4 regions of the Pseudoalteromonas distincta genome follow, and region 1 is predicted to be linked to each of the others. Evidence: predicted binding sites of a transcription regulator. Region 1 holds the regulator's gene; each other region holds the start of a gene.
What was found. Region 1 encodes sigma-54, which starts transcription at its own class of promoters, with help from an activator protein. Its sites were predicted from a motif close to GTTGGCACGNNNNTNGNNT; they were not measured.
Positions count from the first base shown of each region.

Region 2: a site for sigma-54 is predicted at 4,215-4,233, ahead of FFU37_RS14330 (TorF family putative porin). Genes of this name have one in related genera too.
Region 3: a site for sigma-54 is predicted at 4,634-4,652, ahead of fliS (flagellar export chaperone FliS). Genes of this name have one in related genera too.
Region 4: a site for sigma-54 is predicted at 4,253-4,271, ahead of FFU37_RS03110 (flagellar basal body rod protein FlgF). Genes of this name have one in related genera too.

Region 1 is NZ_CP040558.1:339,385-346,926, forward strand. It holds gene FFU37_RS01445 (protein disulfide oxidoreductase) at 73-480, opposite strand; gene mgtE (magnesium transporter) at 683-2,041, opposite strand; gene FFU37_RS01455 (HPr family phosphocarrier protein) at 2,173-2,445, opposite strand; gene rapZ (RNase adapter RapZ) at 2,488-3,333, opposite strand; gene ptsN (PTS IIA-like nitrogen regulatory protein PtsN) at 3,352-3,804, opposite strand; gene hpf (ribosome hibernation promoting factor) at 3,809-4,096, opposite strand; gene FFU37_RS01475 (RNA polymerase factor sigma-54) at 4,123-5,622, opposite strand; gene lptB (LPS export ABC transporter ATP-binding protein) at 5,692-6,417, opposite strand; gene lptA (lipopolysaccharide transport periplasmic protein LptA) at 6,414-6,959, opposite strand; gene lptC (LPS export ABC transporter periplasmic protein LptC) at 6,949-7,503, opposite strand; gene kdsC (3-deoxy-manno-octulosonate-8-phosphatase KdsC) at 7,500-7,542, opposite strand, start outside.
Region 2 is NZ_CP040558.1:3,185,147-3,192,688, reverse strand. It holds partial or broken gene FFU37_RS20520 (ABC transporter permease) at 1-602, opposite strand, end outside; gene FFU37_RS14345 (ABC transporter ATP-binding protein) at 595-1,302, opposite strand; gene FFU37_RS14340 (efflux RND transporter periplasmic adaptor subunit) at 1,302-2,468, opposite strand; gene FFU37_RS14335 (YIP1 family protein) at 2,524-3,237, opposite strand; gene FFU37_RS14330 (TorF family putative porin) at 3,430-4,116, opposite strand; gene FFU37_RS14320 (hypothetical protein) at 4,393-5,556, opposite strand; gene FFU37_RS14315 (helix-turn-helix transcriptional regulator) at 5,712-5,912, opposite strand; gene FFU37_RS14310 (hypothetical protein) at 5,921-6,340, opposite strand; gene FFU37_RS14305 (AsmA family protein) at 6,573-7,542, shown strand, end outside.
Region 3 is NZ_CP040558.1:730,990-738,531, reverse strand. It holds gene FFU37_RS03190 (sigma-54-dependent transcriptional regulator) at 1-747, opposite strand, end outside; gene FFU37_RS03185 (sensor histidine kinase) at 744-1,856, opposite strand; gene FFU37_RS03180 (DNA-3-methyladenine glycosylase I) at 1,989-2,582, shown strand; gene FFU37_RS03175 (sigma-54 dependent transcriptional regulator) at 2,891-4,327, opposite strand; gene fliS (flagellar export chaperone FliS) at 4,750-5,151, shown strand; gene FFU37_RS03165 (hypothetical protein) at 5,160-5,474, shown strand; gene fliD (flagellar filament capping protein FliD) at 5,569-7,002, opposite strand; gene FFU37_RS03155 (flagellar protein FlaG) at 7,062-7,484, opposite strand.
Region 4 is NZ_CP040558.1:716,167-723,708, reverse strand. It holds gene flgJ (flagellar assembly peptidoglycan hydrolase FlgJ) at 1-690, opposite strand, end outside; gene FFU37_RS03125 (flagellar basal body P-ring protein FlgI) at 856-1,950, opposite strand; gene flgH (flagellar basal body L-ring protein FlgH) at 1,962-2,645, opposite strand; gene flgG (flagellar basal-body rod protein FlgG) at 2,663-3,451, opposite strand; gene FFU37_RS03110 (flagellar basal body rod protein FlgF) at 3,473-4,216, opposite strand; gene flgE (flagellar hook protein FlgE) at 4,374-5,717, opposite strand; gene FFU37_RS03100 (flagellar hook assembly protein FlgD) at 5,776-6,456, opposite strand; gene flgC (flagellar basal body rod protein FlgC) at 6,470-6,901, opposite strand; gene flgB (flagellar basal body rod protein FlgB) at 6,907-7,314, opposite strand; gene FFU37_RS03085 (CheR family methyltransferase) at 7,460-7,542, opposite strand, start outside.

The sequences.
Region 1 (7,542 bases):
TTATTGTAGGTGATAAAGGGTGAGGTTTTAGAGCCCCTCTCTTTAGATATCCTGTGCTAAGTTTAGTTTTTTTTAAAGCATTGATGATAACCACAAACGCAATTTAAGTGACCATAACGGCTGAATGCCGGTGAGTCCTTGCGTCATTTTATTATCTTTTAAGATTATATAAGATGGCGTGACTTGTCCCTGCCAATCGGAAAATATCTCCCCGTGTTGATCGTTAACAGTACTGAAGCTGTAGCCTTGCTCATTTAAATAATCATGCAGTTCTTGATCAGAGCCTGATTTTATCGCGATGCTCACGACGGGGTATTTATTCTCGTTTGCGAGTTCGTTTATGGCAGGGGAGGTAATACTACAAATAGGACACCAAGTTCCCCAAAAATACACAAGCGTGGGTTTATCTTGGCTCATTGCTGCTAAATCAATGTTTTGCCCTTTATAATCGATTAATTGTAATTGAGGATTTGCTGGCATGACAGGTTGCCGCCACCAATTGACGGCAGTATAAATGACAAAAAATATAGAGCCATATACCAATACACTTTTTAATATGGATACGCTTTTTTGTTTTAGCGTTTTTTTAGGTATGTCATTTTTATGTTTGGTATCCGTTGCCATAGTTACTGATTTACCCTAAGTGTTTTTGCTGTAGTTCTTTACATTTAAAGCGTTTAATTTAAATCAGCAACCATGTAGCAGTACCTAAAAAGGCGAATATACCAACAATATCAGTCACCGTGGTTAGCACCACACTCCCTGCAAGAGCAGGGTCTATATTCATTCTTTTAAGAATTATTGGAATACTTGCACCAGCAACACCTGCCACCACTAAGTTCATAAACATAGCGAAAGCGAGTACGCCACCAAGCATAAAGTCCCATTGCCATAGCGCAATAACACCCGCAATTAATAGTGACCACAAAATACCGTTTAGCGCGCCAATGGCCAGTTCTTTCATCATCAAGAAACGTTGGTTTGTTTGGTTTATATGACCTACTGCAATACCACGGATAACAAGCGTTAATGATTGGCTACCAGCAACACCACCCATAGAAGGGACAATACCGTTAAGCACAGCCAAAATAGGGAGCACATCTAAAGTGCCTTCAAAAAAGCTAGCTACAAAAGCAGCTGCAAGTGCGGTTAGTAAATTAACTCCTAGCCAAACTGAGCGTTTTTTAGAGCTTTTTAGTACAGGCGCGAATGTATCCTCTTCATCATCAAGACCGGCTAGGCTTAATAAGCTATGCTCGGCATCTTCTCGGATTACATCAACGATGTCATCGATAGTAACACGACCGAGGAGTTGGTCGTTATCGTCCACCACAGGGGCCGATATCCAATTATGACGCTCAAATAATTGCGCTACTTCACTTTCATCCATTGAGATTGGGATAGACTCACAATCTTCATCCATTAAATCGCGGACAATTTTTTCTGGTGGATTAGTTAATAATGTACTTAGCGATAAAGCGCCTATAAAGCAGTTATGTTTATCAACAACGTATAAATCATCTGTACCCTCTGGTAGTTCACCACGCAGTCTAATATAACGAAGTACAACATCGAGTGTTACATCAGGGCGAATGGTCACCGTATCGGTGTTCATTAGTGCACCAGCTGAACGCTCTTGATATGACAGTGCTTGCGTGGCACGTTCACGGTCTTGAATGTCCATCGCGCTAACAACGTCTTTATAGACGGTATCTGGCAGGCTACGTAATACTTCACCTAAGTCATCGTGGCCCATATCTTCAGTTGCGGCGGCAATGTGCTTAGGTTCCATTTGGGCAATAATGCCTAAACGAACATCTTCAGATAATTCTTCAAGAACATCACCTTGCACATCAGGATCGACCAATTGCCAAAGCAGTCGGCGAATTTTATGCGGTGATGATTCTAATAATAATGCGGTATCACAAGGAGCCGTTTTTGCGAGCATGCGCCTAACTTGAACAAACTGACCACTATTGAGTGACTTCGTCACCTGTTTTAGTTGCTGTAGTGGGTAATCTTGTTCAAAAGCTTCTGGCATTGGCGTCCTTTATAAATTGTTATATTACTTTATGGGGGGAGGTGAGTTAACTGGCGTTACTAACCTATTTATTTTATATGTCTGTTTTAATTGAAGCATTAGTAATGCGAATATTGTTTTTATAAAACAGGTTATTCTTGTTCATTAAAGCGTTGTGCTATTAATTCTCCAACAGCGTGTAAAGCTTGCTCAGAATCAGGGCCTTTACAAACAACTTTAACTTCTTTTCCTTGGCTACTTTCAAGTAACATTAATGCAAGTACGCTATCGCCTGCGGCTTCTTTGTCATCTTGGAATAATGTGATTGTCGCATCAAATTGTACTGCTAATTGCGCAAGCACAGTAGCTGCTCTGGCGTGTAAGCCTAATTTGTTTTTTATTAAAAAGGTATCTTCACAATGCATAACTTACTCTACCTAAGCTGAACAGGTGATTATTCAGCTATATTATTTTTCTTGTTCGCGATGGCGAATTTTTACATTGGGATGTGTCATTGCAAAACTTTCACCGATAGTTTGCGCTAAATACACAGAGCGATGTTGCCCGCCTGTACACCCAATAGCAATGGTTAAATAACTGCGGTTATTTCGCTCTAAATGCGGTAACCACGTTTGTACAAATGTTTGAATTTGCCATGTGAATTTTTGCACTATGCTGTGATTAGCTAAATAGTCTTTAACCGGTTGATCTAACCCATTTAAAGGCTTTAACTCTGGTTCCCAGTGTGGATTTGGTAAAAAGCGTGCATCAAATACGTAGTCTGCTTCTTTTGGTATACCGTGTTTAAAACCAAATGATTCAAATGTGACAATCAGTTGCTTATCTTTTTTACCTAAAATCTTTTCACGAATAGATTCAGCGAGTTGATGAACACTTAAATCAGTCGTATCTATCATAAAGTCGGCGCGAGTGGTTAATACATCAAGTAATTCTTTTTCTTTTTTGATGGCTAAATCAAGCGGCAACGAGTCTATTGATAGTGGGTGTAATCTGCGTGTTTCTGAAAAGCGTTTGATCAATGTCTGATCGTCGCTATCTAAATAAAACAACGTAGGGTTTGCAAAGCCTGGTAAGTATTCAAGAATATCGTTAAATTCATCTTGTTCTTTAGGGATGTTGCGCACATCTATGCTAACAGCAATTTTATCGTAGCTATCAGACACACTGCGAACTAATGAAGGTAGTAGGTTTACTGGAATATTATCTACGCAATAATAACCTAAATCTTCTACAACGCGCAAAGCAACCGACTTTCCAGAACCAGAACGGCCGCTTATGATAATTAACTCCATTTAACACCCTTTATAAAACTATGATTGATCGACAATAACTTGGTAAAGCTCAGTATCAGATTTTGCACTGCGTAACTGTTTACAAAAATCTTTGTTGTTTAGTTTATCAGCAATGGTTGCTAGAGTCTTTAAGTGCTGTTGGTTATCGCCATCTGGTACGATGAGTGCGACAAAAATATCAACAGGGCGATTATCGATTGCATCAAAGTTTATTGGAGTTTCGCTAACGAGCACTAAAGCCAAAGGCTCTTCTGCACCGCTCATTCTTCCATGAGGAATAGCAATGCCACGCCCTATACCTGTACTACCTAATTTCTCTCTGCTCATTAAAGCATTAAGAATATCTTGTTGCGGTAAATACGGAAGTTTGTCGTGAGCAAGTTCGCTAATGAACTCTAAAATTCTTTTTTTGCTATTAAAAAGGACCGCAGCTTTGCTGCAGTCCTGGCATATAAGTGAACTTAATTTCATCATATTAGTGTCGAGCAAGCTTCTCTTTGTGTTTGATTACTTGGCGATCGAGCTTGTCGATCAACGAGTCAATAGCGGCATACATATCTTGATGTTCTGTAGAGGCAAATAGCTCAGCACCGCTTACGTGTATTGTGGCTTCTGCTTTTTGATTTAATTTTTCTACATCGAGAATGACATGAACATTATTTATATGATCAGAGTGTCTTTCAAGCTTCGCAAATTTAGTATTAATATAGTCTCTTAGTGAATCGGTTAATTCTACGTGACGACCAGTTAAGTTTAGTTGCATAAGCATTACCCTCTTAGTTTAGCGTCTTAAATCAGACTTTTACGCTGATTTGACGGTGGAATAGCAAGAGATTCGCGGTATTTTGCGATTGTACGTCTTGCTACTTTAATTCCTTGCTCAGCCAATATATCCGCTATTTTGCTATCACTCAATGGTTTTGCTGAGTTTTCTGCTGCGATTAATTTTCGGATAAGCGCACGTATTGCTGTAGATGAACATTCACCACCGTTTTCAGTACTTACATGGCTTGAGAAAAAGTATTTAAGCTCAAATATACCACGGGGTGTATGCATGTACTTTTGAGTAGTTACGCGTGAAATTGTCGATTCGTGCATTTCTACCATTTCAGCGACATCATTTAAAACCATTGGTTTCATGGCTTCAGGGCCATGTTCAAAAAAGCCTTGTTGTTGCTTAACAATACAATTAGTAACTTTTAATAGCGTGTCGTTTCTACTTTCTAAGCTTTTAATAAACCATTTAGCTTCTTGTAAATGTGAGCGAATAAACTGGCTGTCGCCACTTGATTTTACAGTGCGAGACATTGCCGCGTATTGGCTATTAACACGAATTTTAGGCATGCTATCTGGGTTTAATTCAACAACCCAGCGGCCTTTAATTTTTTTAACTGACACATCAGGAATAACATACTCAGATTCTTCCCTTACAATAGTATCTGCAGGTTTTGGGTTGAGAGTATGTATTAGTGTCATTACTTCTTTAAGCTCTTCTTCTTTGAGCTTAGTTTTTTTCATTAATGTACGATAGTCGCGAGCTGCTAATAGATCAATATGCTCGGTTAAAATCATTTTCGTTTCATTAATGTAAGGTGTTTCTTTATCAAATTGATTAAGCTGAATACACAAACACTCTTGTAAACTACGTGCAGCAATACCAACAGGATCAAACAGTTGGATGCGTTTTAATACCGCTTCAATTTCATCAAGTTCAACTTCGTTATCATCTTCGTTTTCTTGATTAAAGCTTTCTAAAATTTCTTCGCAACTGAGAGTTAAAATACCTGAATCATCGACAGCTTCTACAATCGCAATAGCGATGGCTTCATCGGTAGGGCTAAATGGCGTTAGTTGTAATTGCCACATTAAATACTCATGGAGCGTTTCAGTAGAGGCGCCTTGGTATATAGATTCATCTTCAGGCATTGGACCTGATGAGGCTGCAGGAGCGGCACTCATGTACTCATCCCAACTAACATCCATAGCCATGTCGTCACTTAGCGTGTCTTTTGCAAGTGCTTCACCAGTATCTTGTTCGTATTCGCTCGGAGCATCATCAGCAGATGCGCTAACAGTTATGTCATCGGTATCAGCTTTTTGCTCGTTTTTACCAGCAGCGTCTTCAGAATAGTCTGCCTCTTCAACCTCTAATAGTGGATTACTGTCGAGAGCTTCTTGTATTTCTTGCTGGAGATCCAATGTACTGAGTTGCAACAAACGAATAGCTTGTTGCAACTGTGGAGTCATTGTAAGTTGCTGGCCCATGCGCAGCTGTAGTGATTGCCTCATGTATCTCTAACAATCCTTTTATGTTGTTATAATTAATACTAGCAGATGCTTAAAGACATGGCGTAAATGTTACAGCCTAAATTGCTCGCCTAAGTAAACATCGCGTACTGTTTTATCATTTAATACGTGTTCTGGAGTACCTGATGCAATCAGCTCCCCATGAGAAACAATGTAGGCTTTTTCACAAACATCAAGGGTCTCTCTTACGTTATGGTCGGTAATTAAGACACCAATCCCACGATTTTTAAGATGTTCTATTATTTTCTTTATATCTAATACCGAAATAGGGTCAACACCGGCAAACGGTTCATCCAGTAATATAAATTTAGGATCTGCTGCCAGTGCTCGTGCTATTTCTACACGACGACGTTCTCCACCCGATAATGCCATACCTTGGCTATCACGAATGTGTTGTATGCTAAATTCATCTAATAAGTTATTGAGTGTGTCTTCTCTGGCTTGTTTATTTAGTTCTTTGCGCGTTTCTAAAATGGCCATTAAGTTTTGATAAACAGTCAGCTTTCTAAAAATCGATGACTCTTGTGGTAAGTAGCCTATGCCTAATCTAGCACGACTATGCATAGGTAAAAGAGTAATATCGTTATCATCAATAGATATTTTACCTTTGTCGCTAGGAACAAGCCCTACAATCATATAAAAAGTCGTTGTTTTACCAGCACCGTTAGGGCCAAGTAAGCCAACTATACTGCCAGCTTGTACTTCAAGGCCGACGTTTTTTACAACTTCACGACCTTTATAGCTTTTTGCCAATAGTTCTGCTTTTAATGTGCTCATGGTTGACCTTTATCGCCTTTTTTACTTTTTTTAGTTTCGATCGGTACTAAAATTGTGTGAACGCGGTCAGTTGAGTTTTCATCTTTTTCGGCACTGATTAGCTGCTGCTCTATATCGTAGGTAATGCTTTTAGCATTTATTTTTTGTCCCGCTTGCGATACTTGTGCATTACCAACAAGCGTTAAAAAACGCTTAGATACATCATAACGTACTTCGTCAGCACTGGCGCTCATAGTCGTGCCATCTGATTGCTTTTCTTCAAAGTGCGCAGGGCTACCTGTGGCAATTAATAATTGTTTATTATCACCAAGTTCATCACGTTTGTGCACTTCGAGGCGATCGGCTGTAATGCGGCGATTACCGTGAATAATCTCAACGTTTTTCTCAAAAATACCCACATTAGCTTTTAATTGACCTTCTTGCTTGTCGGCACTTATTGAAATTTGATTGGCAGCAGGTTGCGTGTTTTGTTCTGCAGCACTACTATTAAACGCTAGTATAAGTGTAGGAATTATAAGTGATTTTAATATTTTATTGGTCATAGTATATGGTTCGCGTATGGTTAATTAGTTTTATCACTTCGGTTTTTAAGTCGGCTTCTAGGCCTTTACCGGTGATTTTTAAATTCGGTCCAGTGATAATGACGGGTTGCTCCGAACGCATTGTTAGTAACTTTATATCAACCTGAATATTATCAGCATTGATTTTGTCTATCATGGCGTTATCGGTTAAATTTTTGGCAACCACATTACCTTCTAAAATTAATTGTTTATCTTCGTATAATGTTGCTTCGTCTGCATTTATTTGCCACGTTTGTTGTTCGTTATATAAAGTAAAAATGGGTTTTTCGAAAAACGTGAAACCTAATTGCTGGTATAGCTCCATTTTAGCCGCAGTGACTTTGTGGCTAATTTTACCTTGCTCATCATAGGCTGTCTGTTTGAGCTCAATAGCTATGTAATCAGGCTTAGCAATAACTTCTGGCTCAGCCTGAGGCACAATATTTGTTTGTGTAAAATAAGGGTACCAAAGCCAAACCATACAGCTAATGAATAAAACGCTTAATATTATGCGCGCTGCATTCATGAACTAGTGCCTTGTGTAGTCAATGCTTTACCATTTTCA
Region 2 (7,542 bases), 890 kb from region 1:
AAATAAGCTACCTTGTTTTTCAGCAACGCCAATAATTCTAAACCATTCACCACCTAGCTTTATATATTCACCTACTGGGTTTTCAGGAAGGTTTAGCTTTTCTATGATTGAAGGGCCGATAAATGCGACCCTTCTTCGTTTATCATCGTCCTCAGCACGAATAAAACGACCAAGTTCAGGATAAGTACGATACGCTTTTTGATAGTCTTGCTCGGTACCGATAACACGCGATGAATGGCTTTTATTTCCATACTCAGCTCCCCCGAAAAGCGCCAGGTAAACATTAGGGCAGTTAGCGTTTCAGCTTCTTTTATACGCGACTTTAAAGCTAAAAAATCGTCGTAGGTAAGCTTGGCATTTTTACCAACCATTTCAAGTTCAATACTGGTGTAAGGTTTTATTGTTGTTACATCTGGCGACATATCCGCAAGTTGATCGTTTATTTGCTTTGTAAAACCTTGCATTACTGCAACGACAGTAACTACGGCGGCAACACCAATAATAATGCCCAAACAGGTCAGTGCGCTGCGCATTGCATTAGCTTTAATAGCTGAAAAAGCGGCTTTAGTGCCTTCCATTATGGCAAGAGCTGATTTAAACATGCTGCTTGATTCCTTCATCTTTAGTTACATCACTTACCACTTTACCGTCCACTAAACGAATCACGCGTTGGCAATGATCGGCAATTTCTTGCTCATGTGTTACTAAAATAATAGTGTGACCTTCGTTATGCAGCTCATCAAACAAATCCATAATTTCGCGGGTCGTTTTACTATCAAGATTACCTGTGGGTTCATCTCCTAATAATATATGTGGTTTTGTGACTAAAGCGCGGGCAATAGCAACACGTTGACGTTGCCCGCCCGATAGCTGGCTAGATAAATGATTAACTTTATCACCGAGACCTACCCGCTTTAGTGCTTCTAGAGCTTGTTGCTTGCGTTGTTTACTAGGAATAAAGCGATATACTAAAGGCTGCATTACATTTTCTAGTGCGGTTGCACGTGGTATTAAGTTAAAGCTTTGAAATATAAACCCGACACTTTCATTACGCTGATGAGCAAGCTCTGTCTCGGTCATACTTTTTACTAGTTTATCTTTTAAGTAGTATTCGCCACTGCTGGGTGTATCTAAACAGCCTAATAAGTTCATTAAGGTCGACTTGCCTGAACCTGAAGGTCCTATAATCGCCACGTATTCGTTTTGCATTATATGTACGTTTACATCATCAAGTGCCTTAAATACCTCTGAGCCCATTTTGTATTGTTTATTAATATGCTCTAGCTTGATTACCGCAGACATTAGGCTTCTTCCTTGTCTGCATCTGATTTAAGTTTTACCACATCACCTTCAGTCAGAAGACTTACTGGGCGCGCAGGGCCAATAACTATTTTGTCGCCCTCATTTAAGCCGTCAGTAATTGCTTGCTCTATATCAGATGATATTCCAACAGTTACGGCAATTTTGCTAACGGTGTTATCACTATTTAGTCGCCATACAAATGTTTTATCGTCTTCTTTTTGGATTGCTTCTATTGGAAGTTTTAAACCGTTTTCGGCAATGCTTGTTGCGATCTCTGCTCTACAGCTCATTCCTGCATATAGCTGGCGCTCAGTAGTATCGAGTAATACTTTTACTTTAAACGATAAACCTTGAGAGCCGGCTTGGTTTTTAGCTGAAGTACCAATATTGATTACTGTGCCGCTAAATGGTTTATTAGGGTATGCGGCCGCATAAATATTCGCTTTTTGGTTAAGCTTAATGCTCGCAATGTCGGTTTCATCCACACGTAGCTCGGCTAAGATAGCGCTAGGATCGGCTACTAGCATTAAATCAGAGCCAATAATATTAGTCGTACCGGCTATAACGGTTTCACCTTCTTTAATATTTACAGATGCAAGCAAGCCGCTCATTGGAGCTCTAAATACACTTTTACTTAAGCGATCTTGCGCAATTTGTAGTGACGCTTGTGCTTGGTTGTACGACTCTATGCGTGATTCAATATCGATTTTAGCTAGATCGCGTGCGCTTTCAATATTCTCGTAGCTCTCTTGATTACCTAAACCGACATCATATAAGTCTTTTTGTCTTTTAAGTTGGCGCTCTAGGTTAGCAAGGCGTGTTTTATTGTGTTTAATTTCAATTTCTGTGGCGCGAAGGATTGCTTTACTACGGGTGACTTCTGATTCAAAAGCAGTTGTATCAAGGCGCATTAACATATCGCCTTGTTTAACTCCTTGGCCTTCTTGAACAAATATTTTATCTACTCGGCCTGTCACTTCAGAGCGTAATTGCACTTGTGTATTAAAAACTAAATTACCTGAAGCCATTATTGAGTCAGCAATGTCGCCAAGCTCTACTTGAGCAATATTTACTTCGGCTTGTTTTTTATCGCCAGAAATTTGCTTTGACACAATTAGGGCTATAAATGCGCCTACAGCGAGTGTGATGATTATTGCTTTTTTCATTTTATCTATCCGTGAATTAAGTAATGTGGAGCTAGTATCTACCTCCACTTAAGAGTTAACTTGCTGCAATGATTGCCCAAATACCAAAAATAATAATTGAAGGAAGTGCAGAGAATAGGAGTGCTTTGTTAGTTGAAAAATTAGTCCAGCATTTTAAGCCGATCATTCCCAGCGCAATGCTCCAAAAGCTAAATAAGTTTATTGATTCTAATAAGCTATAAAAAGGATGGCCAACTTCAAGTCCTATTATTAATTGGTTAATAGATGCGTAGCTAAATACGGCTTGTTGAGATATTTGATCTGTACTTGCACTTAGTACAAGAGCAATTGTGCCTAGGCTTGAAATAACAACTGGCATTATTGTCCAGGTAGCGAATCCATACCAAGCTCCGTAGCTATGTTCTGATTCAGGATCTTGTTTTGCCACAAGCATATAATAAAGTGCCATTAATGCATTCATGATAGCCAGCGCAATTACGCCGCCAAACAAACCAAACCATATTTGGCCTTCTGCATTTTGCTCTATACTTTGGCGAATCATTTTTTGCTCGCCAATCGTCGCATCAATAGTTGATGCTGCTACTTGCTCATTAATCAAAAACTGCATATCAACAGTGGAATAAAAAATATAAATACTCGCCATTGAAACTAAAGACATCACTATAAAAGCAAGCCATGACCAACCTTTGGCGTGTTCAACACCATTGAAAGCTTTACTAGGACTTATATAAATATCGAGTAGGGCGCTAAACGCGTTAGGTGATTTCATTATTATTCCTTTATACCTATTTTATGGCTAGGCAGTTATAAATGCCCAGTGACTAGGTAATAGAATAAAGGAAAATGTATGTATTGTTTTCATTCAATTGTAACGGTTTGTTAACAGATGTAAGGGGTCTTGTTCAAAAACAAGAAAAGGGCCAAAAGGCCCTTCGTGTCGCAGCAAGTAACACATTCTTTCTTATAAATTAAAGTCTACAGAATAAGCAACGTAAGCTTTAATATCTGAGTCATCCATATCTGTATCAGATAAACCAAAAGTGAACCCATCTTTCGAAATTGATACACCGTAATCTAAGATATTATCATCGCCAATAAAGTCACCAGAGTAGTGGCCTAAGTGAAGTGCCATTTCAGTGCCGTTACTGCCAACAGCAAAACCGTAGTCAGCTGTCAGGTAAAGTGAATCACCAAAGTCTGTACCATCACCACTTGCAGCTGATGTTGCAAGTACTGAAGCACCAAATGTGAAGCCTTCAACACTAATGCTACCGTAAATTTCAGAGAAATCGGCGTCAGCTTCAGAAGCGGCATCTGGGTAAGCGTAATAAATATAGCCAACATCGTAGCTAACACTTTCGTTAATGTCGCCACCAAAGCCTGCATATAAGTCAAGCTCATAGGTCATTTCATCGGCCCACGATGCGTTTGAAGCCCAAGTACCTGCATAAAAGCCCGATTCATTGGCGTAATCAATACCGCCTGAAATAGCTGCATCGCCCCCAGTTTGCTCTTGACCACGCCATAAGTAGTTTGATGTTGCCGCTGCATTAGCAGTTACTTCAGCATGTACGGCTGTTGACGTTAAAGATGTTGCGCCCATTAATGCTATAGCACCTATAGCAATGGTTTTTTTTAGTTTTAGCATGTCCATTTCCCGTTATATGATTTTTGCTCGCCAAGGTTTTTATTATGTATTCGGAACCTTTAGGCTGACGGCTTTTTATTGTTTAACTAACGGGATAATTGCACTGTATGTGCCAGCTTCATTATTTTTTATTAAAAATTATTTTTATACATTAAAAACATGGGCTTGTATTTTATAGATTGAGAAGAGATATGGCATGTAGGAAGATGTTGCGCACACTGCTGGTGCATAAATTAACCTAGCCGCACCATAAAAGTACGGCTAAATTAGAAGTTTTTAGCCAAATATAGTGCGCATAAGGCTAATTGTTTCGTTTACACTACGACCTTTTTGAACTTCACTCACAATTGAATCGCGCTTACTGCGAATGTGCTCAGGAATATCGTCAGCAGCAAGTGCGCGGTCTACTAAAATTTCTGCAGACTCTTTACCTCTACGCTGAGTTTTACCTGTCGTAGTTGTAGTTCGTTTAGGCTTACTTAACAGTTTGATGTAGTTAGAGTTATCTGGTGTTTTAGCATCAGCATAGTGAAAAAAACATGGGATTAGCGCTTTAATAGCAACTAATTGTTCTTCTAACTCATTACTAGGTTTAGCCATTTTGTACCATGACATAGCTTGAATACCTTTTACAATATCTTGCCAGTAACGCTCAAAATCACTATTTTTTAGTTTAGAAACACCAAGGGCACCGCATAATGCATCTAATCGATTGTTTGTGATCGGAGTAAATATATCAGGGCGACGCATTGCAAGCAGTCGTGTTGCAGGCGCAAGTGTTGGTTTTTCATTATTGTCGGTGAATATTTTTGAATAAGCAGCAACAAATTGTTGATATTCGTATTGAGTAATGTCACCTTCAAGTGGAATATTTACTAGTGCATCGTCAAAGGCACCTGGTAAATCGCCAAGCATTTGATGAAAGCTCTTCGCACTTTTTGTTGATGCAAACCATTCAACGTCAAAGTTGTATGTGCTTGGATCAAGTGATGCCATGTGCTTACCGCTAAACGCAAGTAAGTCTTCAGGAATCATATCTTTAAGAGATTGTTCACGAATGCTTTTAATGTAGTCTACTAAGCGAAGCTGTTCATCAAGAGCAATAACGTCTTTGTGTTGTTCTACAAATACACTTACTACAGGCCACGGAGCAATACGTAAAGTTTTAACCTGTAAAAAGCTGATAGCTGAAATAAGCTGATCGTGTAGCTTCTTAAGTACTGGTAATTGCTGCGGCTCTAGTAAATCGTAGTTCATACGATCTCTGCTTGCACTTAGCAATTCGTAACACCAAGGTAAAAAATCATCAGGGTGGTTTTCTACTTTCACGGCCATAAGGTTAAGGCTTAATTCTGAAGATTGCTTCAGAATGTTCTGATAGATTTGATTTTCTTGTTCGCCTAGCGTCATTTTTGACGGTGAAATTAGCAGTTTTTTCATGCCTTGTAGAATCTCCGGTTTAGATATATATTTTTTTGCTGGTCTATTTTAGCGCAATTACGCTAATAACAACAGCGCTGTCCTCCATACGTTGTAATTGAAGTAGCTAAATCGGTGTTTTTGCTAATAGAATGAGACTAACGCTTTAACATGTATCAATCATTTTTATCTAGTACAAAGAGACTTTCAACTGAGGTATTAAAATGCTTTGCTATTTTTAGAGCAATTATTACCGAAGGGGTAAATCGTGCCGTTTCTACTGTACTAATAGTCTTACGTGAAACCGCAATTAGATCAGCCAAGTCTTGTTGAGAAAGGCCTGCTTCTTTGCGGTATTTTGCAATTTTATTTTGCACTTTTGCTCCTAATCTTTGCTTTGCCAAAGAATTGATACGCCGTATATTAAACTCATTACAGCAAGGTAAAATGTAGCCATCATGCTGTGAGATACTTCTAAAGCAAGAGTATCGGAGAGTAAGTACACGCCACCCATACTAAAAAGTAAGCCAAGCACGACATGTTTATAGGCAATAGTGTCGATGGTATTTAAATACTCATCTTTATATGTAAGGTGGTATTTCATTCTCCATGTAAACCCGCCTCTGATTACAAACATAAAGAATGAACCTAAAAAAGCAGCAGTTCCTAAAAACAATAGTGGGGCTGATGTTTGATTAAGCATTGGGTAAACACTAATGATTAATAAAGTGACCCCCATGAATAATGAAAACCATGCATTTTGGCCCATAAATTTTTCTTCACTTTTAATATCGTAATTAGACATAGCTCATTTCCTTTTAAAATATTTACAACATGTAACCTGTAGGTATCAATGTAACCTTAAGGTTTCACCGGGTCAATATTTATTTGTAACCTAAAGGTATCAAAATGTTTCAGGGGCGATTCAGGATGGGAATGTAATATCTAATAAAAAGCTTTTTTATCAGAACGACAATGATTTTAAGGCTAACACTCGCTATGATAAGAACATTATTTGCACGTTTGAAAGGACGATCATGAAAACCTTACTTAAAATTGTAGGTGTAATACTTTTACTATGTATAGCACTAATTGTTGCCGCACCGTTTCTAATCCCTACTGATACTATTTTTAACAAAGTTTCAGAACAGGTAGAACAAACAACTGGGCGCACTCTTACTATTAAAGGTGATAAAACACTTAGCGTATTCCCTGCATTAAAGTTAGAACTTAACGACGTGCATTTTGCAAATATGGAATCAGGTTCGCGCGCCGATATGGCGAGTATGAAACAGCTTGCTGTACACATACCTTGGTTTTCATTATTTGGTGGTGAGTTTAAATTAGATAAGTTTGTTATAAACGAACCAAATATCCTATTAGAAACCGACAAAAATGGTAAAGCCAATTGGCAGTTGTTTGATGCAGTTGCAGAGCAACCAAAAGAGCAGAGCCAACCAGGTGAAGCGATAAAGCTTCCAGATAACTTTGATATTGAGTTAGGTGAGGTGGCTATTTATGGCGGCACATTCACTTATCTAGATGGTCAAACCGGTGCCAAACAACAAATTAGCGATTTAGAACTCGCTATTTTACTTCCTTCACTTCGTAAAACATTAGAAGTAAAAGGGGGTATTACTTACATGCAAGAGCGTTTTGATCTTGATATAAAATTAGATACTCCTGCTAAAGCAATTGAAGGTGCTACTTTTAATGTTAAACAAACCTTAGATTCTCGTTTAGTTGATTTAACGTTCGAAGGGAGCATAGCTAAGCAAGGTCAAGATATTAAAGGTCAGTTAGCACTAAGCGGTGAGTCTGTTAAAAGTATTGCGAAATGGCAAGGTGTAGAGCTAGACGCTAAAGACAATGCTTTTAACGGATTTAGTGTAAACGGTAAAATGCACCTACTAGGTGAGAAATTTAATTTAGAAGATTTAGTTGCGACGTTAGACGCATTAGAAATAAAAGGTAAGAGCGAGCTTAACCTAGGTAAGCGTTTAGCAG
Region 3 (7,542 bases), 390 kb from region 1:
TACTTCACGTTCTTGCAGTACGCGTAAAAGTTTAGCTTGTAGCCCTAAATCCATTTCAGTAATTTCATCAAGTAAAATAGTACCGCCTTGTGCTTGCTCAAACTTACCCGGACATGCTTGAATCGCCCCCGTAAAAGCCCCTTTTTCGTAACCAAATAACGTGGCTTCGAGCATATTTTCAGGAATAGCCGCGCAGTTAATCGCTACAAATGGCTCATTACATCGGCTCGACTTATCATGAATATAACGCGCAAGTACTTCCTTACCTGAACCACTTGGGCCAAGTACCATTACACTTGCATCAGAGCGTGCTACTTTACTTGCAAGCTCCAATAATTGAATACTAGTTGGGTCAGCAACAATGGGGCCGTCGGTTTCTTTTGCTTTTTCAGGCAAATAACGGCTCACCATATTTAACAGCACTTCAGGTGCAAATGGTTTTGCCATGTAGTCAATTGCACCTAGGCGCATGGCCTCTACCGCATCGTCAATTGTGGCATAGGCCGTCATCATCAATACAGGTAAATCAGGGTGGTTTAATTTAATACTGCGTAGTAAATCAAGGCCACTCATTGCGCCCATTTGCACGTCGCTTACAACAAGCGAAAATTGATCTTTTTTAAGCAGTAACATTGCTTGCTCAGCACTGCTCGCTGCAACACATTCAATACCCGACATTTCAAGGGTATCTATTAAGGCTTCACGAAGCCCTGCGTCATCTTCGACAACTAAAATAGTGTTACTCATAATGACCCCTCTAATTTAGATGTTGCCTTAATAGGCAATAACAAGCTAAAGCAGGCACCACCATGCGTATTATTAGTCACATCAACACGGCCTTGGTGCGCACTAGCCACCGAACTCACTACAGCAAGCCCTAAACCTGTGCCCTGACTTTTTGTAGTAAAAAATGGTTCAAAAATTTTATCGCTTTGGCTTAAATCAACACCTGGGCCATTGTCGCTCACACTAATACGAACCATATCTAAATCTTTTAAATCTCTTTGTGCGCTAATTTTTACTTTTGCGCCGCCGCCAATAACTTGAATACTATTGTGCACTAGATTTTGAATAGCACTGGCCAATGCTGTTTTATTACCAACTATTTGTATATCGGGTTCTGGTAAGCTTACATCCAGTTCACTTTCATTAAGTGCGACCATCGCATCGGCACCTGCTTTAACTTCGGTTAAAAGCTGCTGCATTGAAACTTGCTCAACAACTTGCTGATCGCCACTTTTAGCAAATAACAGCATGTCGTTTACTTGAGTTTCTAAATCTTTTAAACGCGACATTAACTTTGTTTGAAAATTATCACGAGATGCTTCGGGTAAGCGCTTAGACCCTAAATTAGCTGCGTAAAGCATAGCGGCTGAAAGCGGCGTACGTACTTGATGCGCTAATGATGCAACCATTTTACCCAGCGCGCTTAATCGCTGCATATGTGCAACACGTTTTTGTAAGCGGCGAGTTTCGGTTAAATCCGTCATTAAAATAAGTTGCCCAGGCTCTGGTGCTAAAGCAGTAATATCAAGCTTTATTAGGCGTCCGTCTTTTAAAGACACTTCATGGCCATCATCTTGATGTGGCCTAAAAGAGCGCTGAATAACATTAAACCAACGTTCGCCTTCAAGTGGCTCGCCAAGCATATCAATCGCTATTTGATTCGCTTTTGCAATCAACCCTTTGCCATCAAGTACAACCACACCTGCTGGCATGGTATCAACCAAGTGCGAAAGCCAACTTGCTTGCTTGCGCAGATCGCTTAATTCACCAATGTACTCCTCTTGAAGTAAACATGGGTTATACTGATTTGCAGAAAAAAACTGTGGTTTTAGCACGCTAGCAAGGGCCATAATCAAATCTCGAATTGATGTAGATACATGTCTAAATGCACGATTTATACCAAAATTTATTTACATACTTATCATTAAGTTACATCAATAATTTGAGCGACATAAAAATGACGCACACAAAAAGGAATAATAATGAGTGAGCAAAAAAAGTGCCGTTGCCCGTGGCTCGACACCACTAAACCCGACTACGTTATTTACCATGATGAAGAATGGGGCGTCCCTCTTTATGATGATACAAAGCTGTTTGAATTTATCACTCTTGAATCAGCGCAAGCCGGCTTAAGCTGGTACACAATTTTAAAAAAGCGTAGCGGTTACAAAAAAGCATTTGCTAATTTTGATGTAGATAAAGTGGCACAATTCACACAAGATGACATTGAGAGATTAATGCTTGATGAGGGTATTGTGCGCAATCGCTTAAAAATTGCGGCAACTGTTAACAACGCAAAGTGCTTTATAAAAATACAAAAAGAATTTGGAAGTTTTAGTAACTACCAGTGGCAGTTTGTCGATAATAAACCGATTATAAGTAATTTAAATAACGCTGAGGATTATCCAGCAATTACAGAGGCATCAACTGCATTTGCTAAAGATTTAAAAAAACGGGGTTTTAAGTTTTTAGGCCCTACAACGGTTTACGCTCATATGCAGGCCTGCGGTATGGTTAACGATCACAGTAATGATTGTTTTAGAAAAGAAGAAATTATTAAGACTTTTAGTGAGTAAGCGATTTATAACCATAAAAGTGATTAGTTCACAAAGAGGTTAAGAGACGCTGCGCTTTAGAGAAGTAAAGCGTAAGTTGACTATGGTTTCTCATTTACCTTCGTTTTTCTCTTTGTGAAATAACGGTTTTATTTAAATGATTAAAAGTCTTGTTTTTCACGCGAGCAAGTCTAGCGTCTACCGCCAAGGTTTAAGTTTACGATTATCTTGTAGACGCCAAGCTTGCTTGCGTGACGGGCAAAGCCCGTAAAGTGATTGATCACAAATGAATAATAAATAACGAAAAGTATTTCACCATTTTCGTACTTCTAATCTCGTGAAAGATTATACTTTTTCATTTTCTCAACGAGTGTTGTTCTGCGAACCCCTAATATCTCTGCAGCGCGAGCTACAACGTAATCATAGCGCTCTAACGCTTGGGTTATTAAGCTAATTTCAAGTTCGGCTAAATAATCTTTAAGTTCAATACCATCATCAGGCAATAGACCACTACCCGTTTGGCTAAACTCAGCGTCTGGCTCACTTTCGTAATCACTAAAGCCTGTGCTAAATATGTCGTTAAAGGCGTCTTTTTCCATTAACTCTTCAGGGTATTCTGGCTCGTAGGCTTCAACTTCAATGTAACGATATTTGTTAGGTAAATCAGGAATATCGACCACTTTGTCAGGGAACATAATAACCATACGCTCCACCAAATTAGCAAGCTCACGAATATTACCAGGCCAAGCATGTTCTTTTAAGCTCTCAACTGCGCGCTCTGTAAACTTAGCGGTAGAACCAGTCTGGTCGTTAACACGGCGCATTAACTCTTTTAAAAGCAGCGGAATATCATCAGCTCGCTCACTCAGCGATGGGTTTTCGATAGGGAATACATTTAAGCGGTAATATAAATCTTCCCTAAAACTACCCTCTTCAATCATTGTTTCAAGATTACGATGCGTGGCAGCAATAACGCGTACATCAGCTTGGATTGCCTTTGTACCACCAACACGTTCATAGCTGCGTTCTTGCAATACTCGCAGCAACTTAACTTGCATTTGCAGTGGCATATCGCCTATTTCATCTAAAAATAGCGTCCCACCTTGAGCTAGTTCAAAGCGCCCTTTACGAGCCGATATAGCACCAGTAAACGCGCCTTTTTCGTGGCCAAATAGTTCACTTTCGAGCAGCTCTGCAGGAATAGCACCACAGTTTACAGGTACAAACGGTCCATTAATGCGCTTTGAAAGCAGGTGTACATTACGGGCAACCACTTCTTTACCAGTGCCTGATTCGCCTAAAATTAAAACATTAGCATCGGTTTTTGCCACTTGTTCAATTAAAAAGCGAACATCTTTTACGGCCTCTGTTTCACCAACAAGTCCATCAAAAATTTTATGTGGTTTACTATGCTTATGCTCATTAGGCAGCATGCGCTGATACTGTTGGCAATCGTGAAGTAACTGCGTTGTCACTTCGTGATTAAATGGCTCGCAAATAAGCCCCACCACATTAGCGATACTTAATAGTGGTTTTAGCGTTTCGCCAATTAATAAAAACGGTAATGTTGGATAGCGTTTAATTAAGCTTTCGTGGTCAAGTGATTGCAACGCTCCTAAAATAATCATGCATTCTTGCTGCTGATATTTTTTGCATTCTTGTTCAAAGCAGTCTTCGCTTAATAGTTGTACAGCTTCACCAATAAAGCCAAGTGAAGCATTTAATCCTATTGCGCGGTTGTTATTATTATCTAAAATCAAGATCATATTTAGCGAGCCGTACTTTCACTAATTTGTATAATTAGTTAAATTGTAAGCCAGTTCAGCATGGATGCAAGTGATAGCGGCAGTTTTTTGACATAAACGCCAAAAAACAGGCGGGCTAGTTAAGTCAATCATACTTAATAGTTAATCATTAAGTATGAGTTATAGTTTTAACTTAGTTATTACCTAGCTATAACTTAGCTCTAAAAATTAATTTACTCGGCTATAAAAATGCTATTGTTAGTAAATAAACTCAATTATAAATTTAAGTTGAAGTTACAAATGCCGATACATAAATAAGTGAAAATGCTTGGCATTAATATTGCTTTGTTTATGTAAAAGTATAAAAGCTTTATTGATTTTTTATATAAGTTTTTATATTAGCTTTCACATAATTTTATTGTTTTAAATTTTAGGATCTTCCCATGGCTCATGTCTCAGTAAAAAAATACGGTCAAGTTCGTGCTAGTAGTATTGCCGAAATGGCTCCTTATGAACAAATAAACCTTATATTCAGTAATATAATCGGTCGCTTAGCAGCAACAAAAGGGTTTATTGAGCGCAAAGAAATACAAAAAAAAGGTGAAAACATTTCAGCCTGTGTTTTATTATTTGGTGCACTGCAAGACGCACTCAATTTAGAAGTAGAACAAGACCCTAGTATTTCTAACAATTTATTGGCACTGTACGACTACTGCCAACGCCGTTTAACGCAAGCGAACATAAACAACGATATTGAAGCAATTGTGGAAGTATCAAGTATCGTTAAAGAAATTAAAGAAGGTTGGGATAACATTCCACTAGATCAACGAAGCCCTGCGGTTTAATTTCAATTATGGACTCGCCAACATCTTCAGAGCAACTAACAAACTACTCTGAGCTCATACAAACGTTGCTTAGTAATATTGAAGTGTTAGTAAATGATAATAACGCAGACGAAGCTCGGCCTCTTTTAGACACTTTAAATACTGAACTAAAGCAATGGTGCGAAAGCAGCGACGGCCCAAGTGCAGAGCAATTAGAATTAATTCAGCTTCGTATAAATACTATTTTAGTAAAAGCGAATAGTGCAAAAAACGAATCATCAAAAGCTATTATTAAACATAAAAAGTCAGGACAGGCGATAAAAGCTTATAAAGCAAGTCGCTAAAATCTACTCAAATAGAAAGCACAAAAAACCGTTTTAAGTAACGGTTTTTTGTGCTTTCTTAGTTTAGCTATTAATTTAGTACCATATTTATCTACTAAGAGTTATCTCGTACTACGCCTGGCATATTCTCTAATTGAGCTTGAACATAACTACTGGTGTTATTAAGGCTCGCCACTAATAAATCCATCGCATTATATTGAGCATATAAGCGAGACGATAGCGACTCCATTTTACTGGCAAGGTCCAAGCGATCATCATCTAAATCATCTAGTTGATTTGTTTTACTATCTATTCGGTTTTGTATGATGCCGTCAGAATCTGTATAAAAGCTCATTAGCTCATCAAACGACTGTGCAAAGCCATCATCGTCATCGCCTACAAAAAACTGTTGCACTAGATTTACATCTGCGTCTATTTGCTCATCCAGTGTTTCTGTATTTAGCGTTAAAACACCGTAGCGATCTGTTTCAACACCTAATTGCGAAAGCGATAATGAGTTACCATCACCTAAGTCAACTGACTCGGTGATTTCACTACGTAACTTTGACATAACACCACGAAGTAGTGAATCCCCCGCCATAACGCCTGCACCACCTTCTCCGGAGGCACCTAAATTATTACTAAGCTCTAACAGTTCGTTATAGCTTTCAATAAAACTATTCAAACCCGTTTTAATATTATTATTGTTCTCAGTAACTGATATGTCGCTTAAGTCGTCGTCAGTGGCATGTAACTTTTTAGCGGTAATATCCACGCCATCAATCACATTACTAAATTCATTCGTATTGCTTGATACAGTTAACGTGCCATCAATTGTTATTTGTGCGTTTTGAGCAGCGTTAACTTGCGTTATGTTAGTTGTGTGGTTAGCCGGATCTGCGTCTGATACATCATAAGCTAATCGAGATAACCCGCCTGTATCAGTATTATTACCGTCATCATCTTGTACGGTAATTGTTATAGCGTTATCTTCACCGGTTTCTTTACTTGTAAGCACTAAATGCTGACCGGTATCACTGGTTATTATAGTGGCGACAACCGAATCATTGCTATCACTGCCAGTAAAAGGGCCGTTATTAATTTGGTCTCGTAAATCTTCTAACTTATTGGTAGCCGATAAAACCGTAGAAAAACTATTTGCGCCAGAGCCTATCGTGATCACACCCGCACCTATAGCCTCGTCTGCAGCAAACGCAGGGGATGACAACTTATGAGCTTGTGCTAATGCATCCACTTTTACATTGTAGCTACCAGGCTGGGCTTCTTTATCTGAGCTAATAGAAATAAAGTCATCATTACCTGATGCTGTTCGCTTTTGATAATTATCACTATCACCCAATGCTTCCATTGAGGTTTGTACTTTTTCGAGCGCTGACTTAAGTGCACCAACAGCAGAAATATCCGTAGTTAACTTACTTTCAGTAGTATTTAAACGAGACTCAGCGGGTGCTTGTTCAGCATTAACTAGTGCATCAACAATATCTGATACTGCTAACCCAGAACCTAAACCAGTAAACGAAATAGCCATGCTTCACCTCTTAAATTCTTAAAAATAAACTAACTTAAAATAGTAATCTGAATTACTTACTAAACTGTTTGGTCAATTAAAATACCGGCAGATTCAGACAATTTAGAAACCAAACTTAATACTTCTTCAGAAGGATACTGCTTGATAACTTCGCCGCTGTCTTTATCGAGTACTTTAATAACATCACGACCTGAATCTTCATCAACTTTAAATTGCAAACTTCGGTTCATTTCACCCATAAAGTCCTGCAATTGTTGCGCCATTTGTTCTAGCTGTTCACGCTCTAACGGCTGAGCAGTTACTTCTTGATTATTTTTTTCGTATTGATTTTGCTGTAATCGTTGTTGATTTTGTGCATCAGCTTGCTTTACATCGTCAACAGCGCGTTCAGTTAGCGAACTAGCAGCTTGCCCTACTTGCTTATCATCACCAGCAGGAGTCGGTAATGTTGTAACCTCTGCGTTTGAAGTAATTGTATTCATAACAGATTCCTATTTTTCACTTAATTAAACCAACAATAGCTTAATTTATATCCTTAAA
Region 4 (7,542 bases), 380 kb from region 1:
ATTAAATAAGTTATTTGAGCTGCCACCGTCACTTTTGTTAATAATGTGCTTACCCCAACCGGTTTCAAGTGCCGCTTGTGCAACCATTACCGCAGGATTTAAACCAATTTTTTGCGCTGCAGTTTTAGCGTGTTCCCACACTGAACTTACAAACTCTTCTGCATTTTTAAATGTTGGGCTATCGGTTTTAGTCTCTGCAGTATCGACTTTAGGCTCAGCAATATCGGCTTTAGTACTCTTAACGATAAGATCGGGTTGCTTATTTTTTTGCTCATGAGGAAGAGCAGAACCGACTTGCGTATCGCTAAAAATATCGTTGGTTGTTCTAAGCACCGAGCCTGGCATAAAGTTTTTAGACTCAGGCGATAACTGCTGAACTATTAAATCGGCAAGGCCTAACGAGCCATTTGATGAAAGCTCTGTTGAAAGTTGCTGATCGTGCATTTCTTCAAAAAACTTTACGCCACTTGAATTAAATGGGCTGTCTTTGTCTTCAAACGCTTCGTTAGCTTTGCGCATTCCTTTGAGCAACATTTGCGTAAAAATAGCTTCAAATTGTGCGGCCGCTTTTTTGAGCGCAGCTTTAGAGGCATCAGTTGATGCATCGCCACTCGTTAAGGCTTCTTTACGAAGTGAATCTAAGTTGCCTAAATCAAAAAAGTTTTGTTTATCGAGATGATTAGTTTCCATCGGCTTTTTGACACAAAATGAATAATGCAGTTAAAAATGCAAAAATTGAGCCACTACCGATAAAACAAGGAAGATAAAAATAATAAACTTAAGTTGCTGTAAATAAAAAGCCCTAATTTCAAAAATATAGGGCTTAAGTAATACGTTATTTAATGGCCTGGGTTATTATATAACAACTAACTGTCCGTTAATTGCGCCAGCTTCTTTTAGTGCTTCTAAAATAGCCATTAAGTCACCAGGCGCTGCGCCTACTTCGTTAATTGCGCGAACTAAATCGTCAAGGCTTACACCTGGATTAAATACAAAGGCACGCGAGTCATCTTGGTTTACATCAATAATACTTTGCTGCGTGACAACTGTATCACCGTTTGCTAGCGGATTTGGTTGTGACACGTTTTGTTGTTCTGCAATTGTTACTGTTAAGCCACCGTGAGTTATAGCCGCAGGCTGAAGCTTAACGTTTTTGCCAATGACAATTGTACCGGTGCGCGAGTTAACTATAATTTTAGCGGCCATATCAGCTGGTTTAAATTCTAAGTTTTCGAGTGTTGATAAGTACGATACACGCTGGGATGCATCGCGTGGTGCTATAACACGAATAGAAACAGAATCTATTGCTTGTGCGCTATTTGGGCCAACTAAGTCATTAATTGTTTTTTCTAGGCGTTTTGCCGTTGTAAAGTCTGGGCGGTTTAAATTAAAAGTAATGTAATCGCCTTGCATAAATGGGCTTTCCACGGCGCGCTCAACTGTAGCGCCATTTGGTATACGGCCAACTGTAGGGGTGTTAATTACAACTCTACTGCCATCAAGGCCTTGTGCGCCTAAGCCACCGACAATTAAACTACCTTGTGCAATTGCATACACGTTACCATCTACACCTTTTAAAAAAGTTTGTAGTAAAGTACCGCCACGTAAGCTGCCTGCACTACCAATAGAAGAAACCGTAATATCTATTGTTTGCCCGGGCTTTCTAAATGCAGGTAATTCTGCATGTACAGCAACAGCGGCAACATTTTTAATTTTAGGACTTTGAGTTGAAGGTAGCGTAATACCAAAGCTGTTCAACATGCCTCTAAAACTTTGTTGTGTGTATGAGTTTTGCTCGCCGGTGCCCGGTAAACCAACCACTAAGCCATAACCGACTAATTGGTTAGAGCGTACGCCTTCAACCATAGACACATCTTTTATGCGCTCAGCACTGGCAGTAAACTGCCAACCTAATAACACAACTAAACATAAAGCTTTAAGGCTATTCATGTTGTTACCCTCTAAAATGGAAACAGCGAACTGCTAAAGAAACGTGTAAGCCAACCAGGACTTTGCGCCTCTTGCGTTTGCCCTTTACCTGAGTATTGAATACGTGCATTAGCGATACGATTTGATTCAACCGTATTATCGGCGCTTACGTCTTGAGGGCGTACTAGCCCTTCTAAACGAATAAACTCTTCGCCAGTATTAAGCGTTAGCCATTTTTCGCCGCGTATAACTAAGTTACCATTAGGTAAAACGCGCATAACATTAACCGAAATATCGCCCACTAAGCTGTTTGACTGGTTAGATTTTGAATCGCCCGTAAACGACGAATCACTACCAATACCAAACTGAATACTATCGCCACCTATATTTACAGGTAGACCACCTAAGCCAATCACTGGGTCTAAGCTTGCGTCGGTTTCTTTGTCTGTTTCTGTTTTAGCGGCTTTTGTTGCTTGAGTAGACTCTTGCAATTTAACCGTAATTATATCGCCAGTACGTAGCGCTTTTTTATCAGAATATAAGTCGTTTGATGTATGAGTATTAAACAATGAACCTGTGGCTACCAGCGGCTCGAGAATAGGCTCAGGGTACATAGGTGCGTAGTAAGGGTCGTCCTGCACTACCTCACTATTTTGCGTAGACATACAGCCACTTAAAAATAATGTGCCCGCTGCAAATAAAATAATATTACGCATAATTCCCCCCTACTCTATTAAAGCTGTTGATTGATATAACTCATCATTTCGTCAACGGCCGAAATTACTTTTGAGTTCATTTCGTAAATACGCTGAGTTTCTATTAGATTTACCAGCTCTTCAGTCACATTTACGTTTGAAGTTTCGAGTGAGCCTTGAATAATACTACCTAACCCTTCAACACCAGGATTACCTTGTACAGGCGCACCACTTACAGCCGTTTCGGTATAAAGGTTTTGACCAATTGGCTCAAGACCCGATGGATTAATAAAGTCACTAATAGTCAGCTGACCAATTACAACGTTATCGGCTTGGCCTGCAACACGCACAGATACTTCGCCGTCTTGCGAAACCGTAATTGATTGCGCGTCATCAGGTACATTCATTTCTGGCTGAATAACGTAACCTGCGCCCGATGTTACAATTCGTCCATCGCCATCAGTAGTAAACTGACCATTGCGTGAGTAAGCAATATTGCCATCTGGTTGCAGTACTTCAAAAAAACCTTCGCCAGAAATCATCCAATCTAGTGAGTTTTCGGTGGTCAACATGTTGCCTTGCGTAAACTCTTTTTGGTTAGCTACAACTTTAGCACCCGCACCTAACATTAAGCCCGACGGCATTTCGGTATCTTGCGATGAACGACCACCCGGTTGATTAATATTTTGATAAAGTAAATCTTCAAATATAGCGCGGCTTTTTTTGTAACCTACGGTACTCGCATTCGCTAAATTATTTGAGATAACCGATATATCGGTTTGTTGAGCGTCTAGCCCAGTTTTACTGATCCACAATGCTGGATTCATAATCGTGTCCTCACTTTAAAGTTAAACTATGCGTAATAACTGATCTTGACGCTCGTCAATTTCTTCAGCTGTTTTCATTAATTTCACTTGTAATTCAAATTGGCGCTGGTGGCTTATCATGTCGACCATTTCGTGAACCGGATTCACATTCGACATTTCAAGCGAACCACTTAAAACTTTTACATTGGCAGAGGTATCTACTGTTACATTTGCTTTTGGTCTAAATAAACCGTCGTTACCTTTTTCGAGCTGTGAGCTATTTGCTTCTACCACTCTAAGCGTGTCGATTTCTTCTAAAAAGTTAGCGGGAGCGCCTTGTGGTCGAACTTGAATAGCGCCATCTTGGCTAAACCCTATTTTTTCGACTGGGACGGGTAAAATTACAGGTCCCCCTTCGCCAATAACTTGACGACCATGACTGGTTACAAGCATGCCTTGAGCAGTAACGTTTAACGTACCCACTTTTGTGTAAGCTTCATTACCGGAGGCATCTTGCACAGCAAGCCATGCGTTATCGCTCATTGCGATATCTAAGTCTCGCCCGGTTTGCACAATGCCACCCGATACCATGTTTGAACCCGGACGCTCTTGCATTGAAAATACACGTGTAGGCAAACCTTCGCCAAACGCTTGCATAGAACGCGCCTGGGCAAAGTCAGCTTTAAATCCTGTTGTATTTGCATTCGCCAAATTATTGGCTTTAAGCGCAAGCCCTTGTAGGCTTTGCTTAGCGCCAGAGGCCGCAATGTAGACCATTTTGTCCATAGTATCGACTCACATAAAAAATCTCTGAACTTATAAATGCAAAATAGGTGCCAGATTAAATTTGACGCAACATTGAGAGGTTTTTAGAAGGGCTTACAAAGAGGACTTACAAAAAAGGCTGCAAAAGTGCAGCCTAATATATTTAATGGGGTTTAGCTTATCGAATCTGCAAAATACTTTGCTGAATAGTTGAGTTAACTTCAAGCGCACGTGAGTTTGCTTGGTAATTACGCTGTGCAGTAATTAAGTCTACTAGTTCATTAGTAAGGTTTGTATTTGATTGCTCAAGCGCTGATGAATTGATCGATCCTAAAGTACCTGATCCTGGTTCGCCTGCAATTGGATCACCAGATGTTAAACTTTTTTTCCAAGCGGTATCACCGACTTGCTGTAAGCCTTGTGAGTTAGAAAAACGAACCATAGCGACTTGACCTAGAAAAGTTGAGTCACCATTACTGTAAGATGCAACTACTTTACCATCAGTACCAATATCAATACCGGCTAAACGGCCAACAGTAGCACCGTCTTGCTCAAGCGCTTTTACTTCAAAGTTACCTGCATACTGAGTGGGAACTTTATTACTGGTTCCCGCTTCATCACGCCAACTGACTGACACATCATCAGGAAAACTTGCACCATTAGTCAAAAGAGAAGTCAAACCTGTAGTCGCATCAGAAGATAAGTCTATATCATCAAAAGTTGTAGCCGGTGATGTTACATTAGGCAAACCTGCTGATGTAAATTCAAAAGTATCTATAGGAGTATGTGAACCTGCGACTGTTTCAACTCCATCTGTCCCAAAATTTTTCCCGTCTAAAGTTCCATAAACTTGCCATTGATTTGGTGTTGTCGTTGGGTCTTGCTTTACAAAGAAAAGCTGTAAAACATGTGGCTCACCTAATGAGTCATAAACTGTAGTTGATGTAGAACTATTATAAGAAGCACTCGTACTTGAATCAAAAGGAGTTACTGTAGGTTGAGTTTCTCGTGAATCTAAGTTAAATGATGAGTACACTTTACTTGTTGCGCGAGGAGAACCAGACGAATCCGGTATCTGTAATGGTGATGAAGTACTCAAACTTACTGATGTAGTGGCACCTGTAGCTTCATCAACAGGGAAACCTTGTAAAAAATTACCTTTGGCATCTACTACAAAATTATCTTCATTTAATTTGAATGCACCTGCACGAGTGTAAGAAAAATCTTGAGAACCTAAGTCTTCACTCATCGCGAAATAACCTTCACCAGTGATAGCCAAATCAAGTGAGTTATTTGTAAATTGCAGTGAGCCTTGATGAAACTGCTGTGCAACCATAGCGGTTTGAACACCATCACCATTTTTAGTCTTACCAGAGCTAAATACTGATGAAGCGTAAACATCGGCAAACTCAGCGCGTGACTCTTTAAAACCTGTTGTATTTACGTTTGCAATATTATTTGCAGTTACGTCTAAATCTTTTTGTGCGGCAGCTAGGCCGGTTAATGCAATATTGAAGCTCATAATTCACCTCTAACCTGTTAATCTGTGGCCTGCTGGCAGGCAAGAAATATTAAATTTGTTACGCGATTTCTGCAATGTCGGTTAACCTAACCGCACCTTCTTTGGTGTTCACAATGATGCCGCTTGAGCCGTTAATGTTTACACTTTCAATATTTTTGAAAGTTGCAATAGGCAAGCTAGAAAACTGGCCATTGGTACTACCTTGTGCCGATAATGTGTATTCCCCTTCAGGTAAACGCTCACCGCTTTCATTATTACCATCCCAAGCGAAGCGAACAGCGCCCGCAGGCTGAGAACCCATATCAATTGTTCTCACTAGCTGTCCTGAAGCGTCAGTTACACTAAGTGTTAAGCTTTCAACTGCACTTTCAGCAACGATAGACCCTTTAGCATCACCTGATTCATTTAAATCAACAGTATTTGACTCTAGTAAAGCCTGCTTGCCAACAAGCGTTGAAGCTTGCAGGGCTGAGTTTGATGTCATCGAAGTAGCCAACGTATCAAAATTTGAATTCAAATCACTGATACCTTGCGCCATCGTAAAGCTAGTCATTTGAGCAATCATTTGATCGTTATCCGCAGGGTTACTGGGATCCTGATACGATAATTGCTGAGTTAACAAAGAAAAAAAGTCTTCTTGCGTTAACGCATCACTCTCATTGTCGCTGGTCGCTACTTGCGATTCTTGCCAACGCAAAGAGTCTAAATAGGATGAAGATGTACTAATATCGTTACTCATAACCTACCCTCGGTTACCGCTGCCCTAGCAACAGTGTTTTACTTAGCATTTGCTTAGCTGCATCAGCAACTTGCACGTTTGTTTGGTAAGAACGAGAGGCAGAAATCATATTTGCCATCTCCTCTACAACATTAACGTTGGGTTTATAGATATAGCCATTTTCATCCGCACTTGGATGGTTTGGGTTATATTCAATTTGCAATGGCGCATCGCTTTCAACAATGCCCAAAACTTTAACACCAACTGCGGAGCCCTGCTGGTTACTTACTGATGCTGAAGCCTTTGTTAGCTCAGCCGCAAATACAGGTTGGCGCGCTCGGTACGTTTTGTCTTGAGATGAACTAATGGTGTTAGCATTAGAAATATTACTAGCTGTAGTATTTAAGCGAACGTTTTGTGCGCTCATACCCGAACCTGCAATATCGAAAACATTATATAAACTCATAATTTTTATCCTTGACTACCGAGAGCTTTATTCAGGCCTTTAAATTTGCCGCTTAAAAATTGCAAGCTGGCCTGATACTCCATAGCATTCTGTGTATACAAGTTTCGTTCCACTTGTATATCAACCGAGTTACCATCACCAGTATCTGATTGATTTGGCAAACGAAATGATTCTGAACTGCCCATACTATGAGTACCTCCACCAATGTGTTTATCATTAGTTCTTACCATAGTATTGCCGCTTTGCTGGGTTGACCTTGCCGCTTTTAAAGCAGAGGCAAAATCAATATCTTTTGCTTTATAGCCAGGCGTATCAGCGTTAGCTATATTAGTTGCAATTAATTCTGCTCGCTGTGAACGGATCAACATGGCTTGCGGATGCACACCTAATGCTTTATCAAAACTGATAGCCATAACCTTCTCCAAAAAATTGACTTACCCATTAATAAAGCAAAAAATAAGCCATTAATATTAGGGCATGCTATATTTTTATAAGGCTATGTATCTAAATAGAAAAACGACGCTAGGTGCGTCGTTTTAGGGAAGGGAGTTAGCTTAATTACTTCTTTTGGTAAATAATACCAGGGTTGCACCTAACCATATCAAATTCAGTACTTAGGCCAGTTAGGGACTCTGACGCGC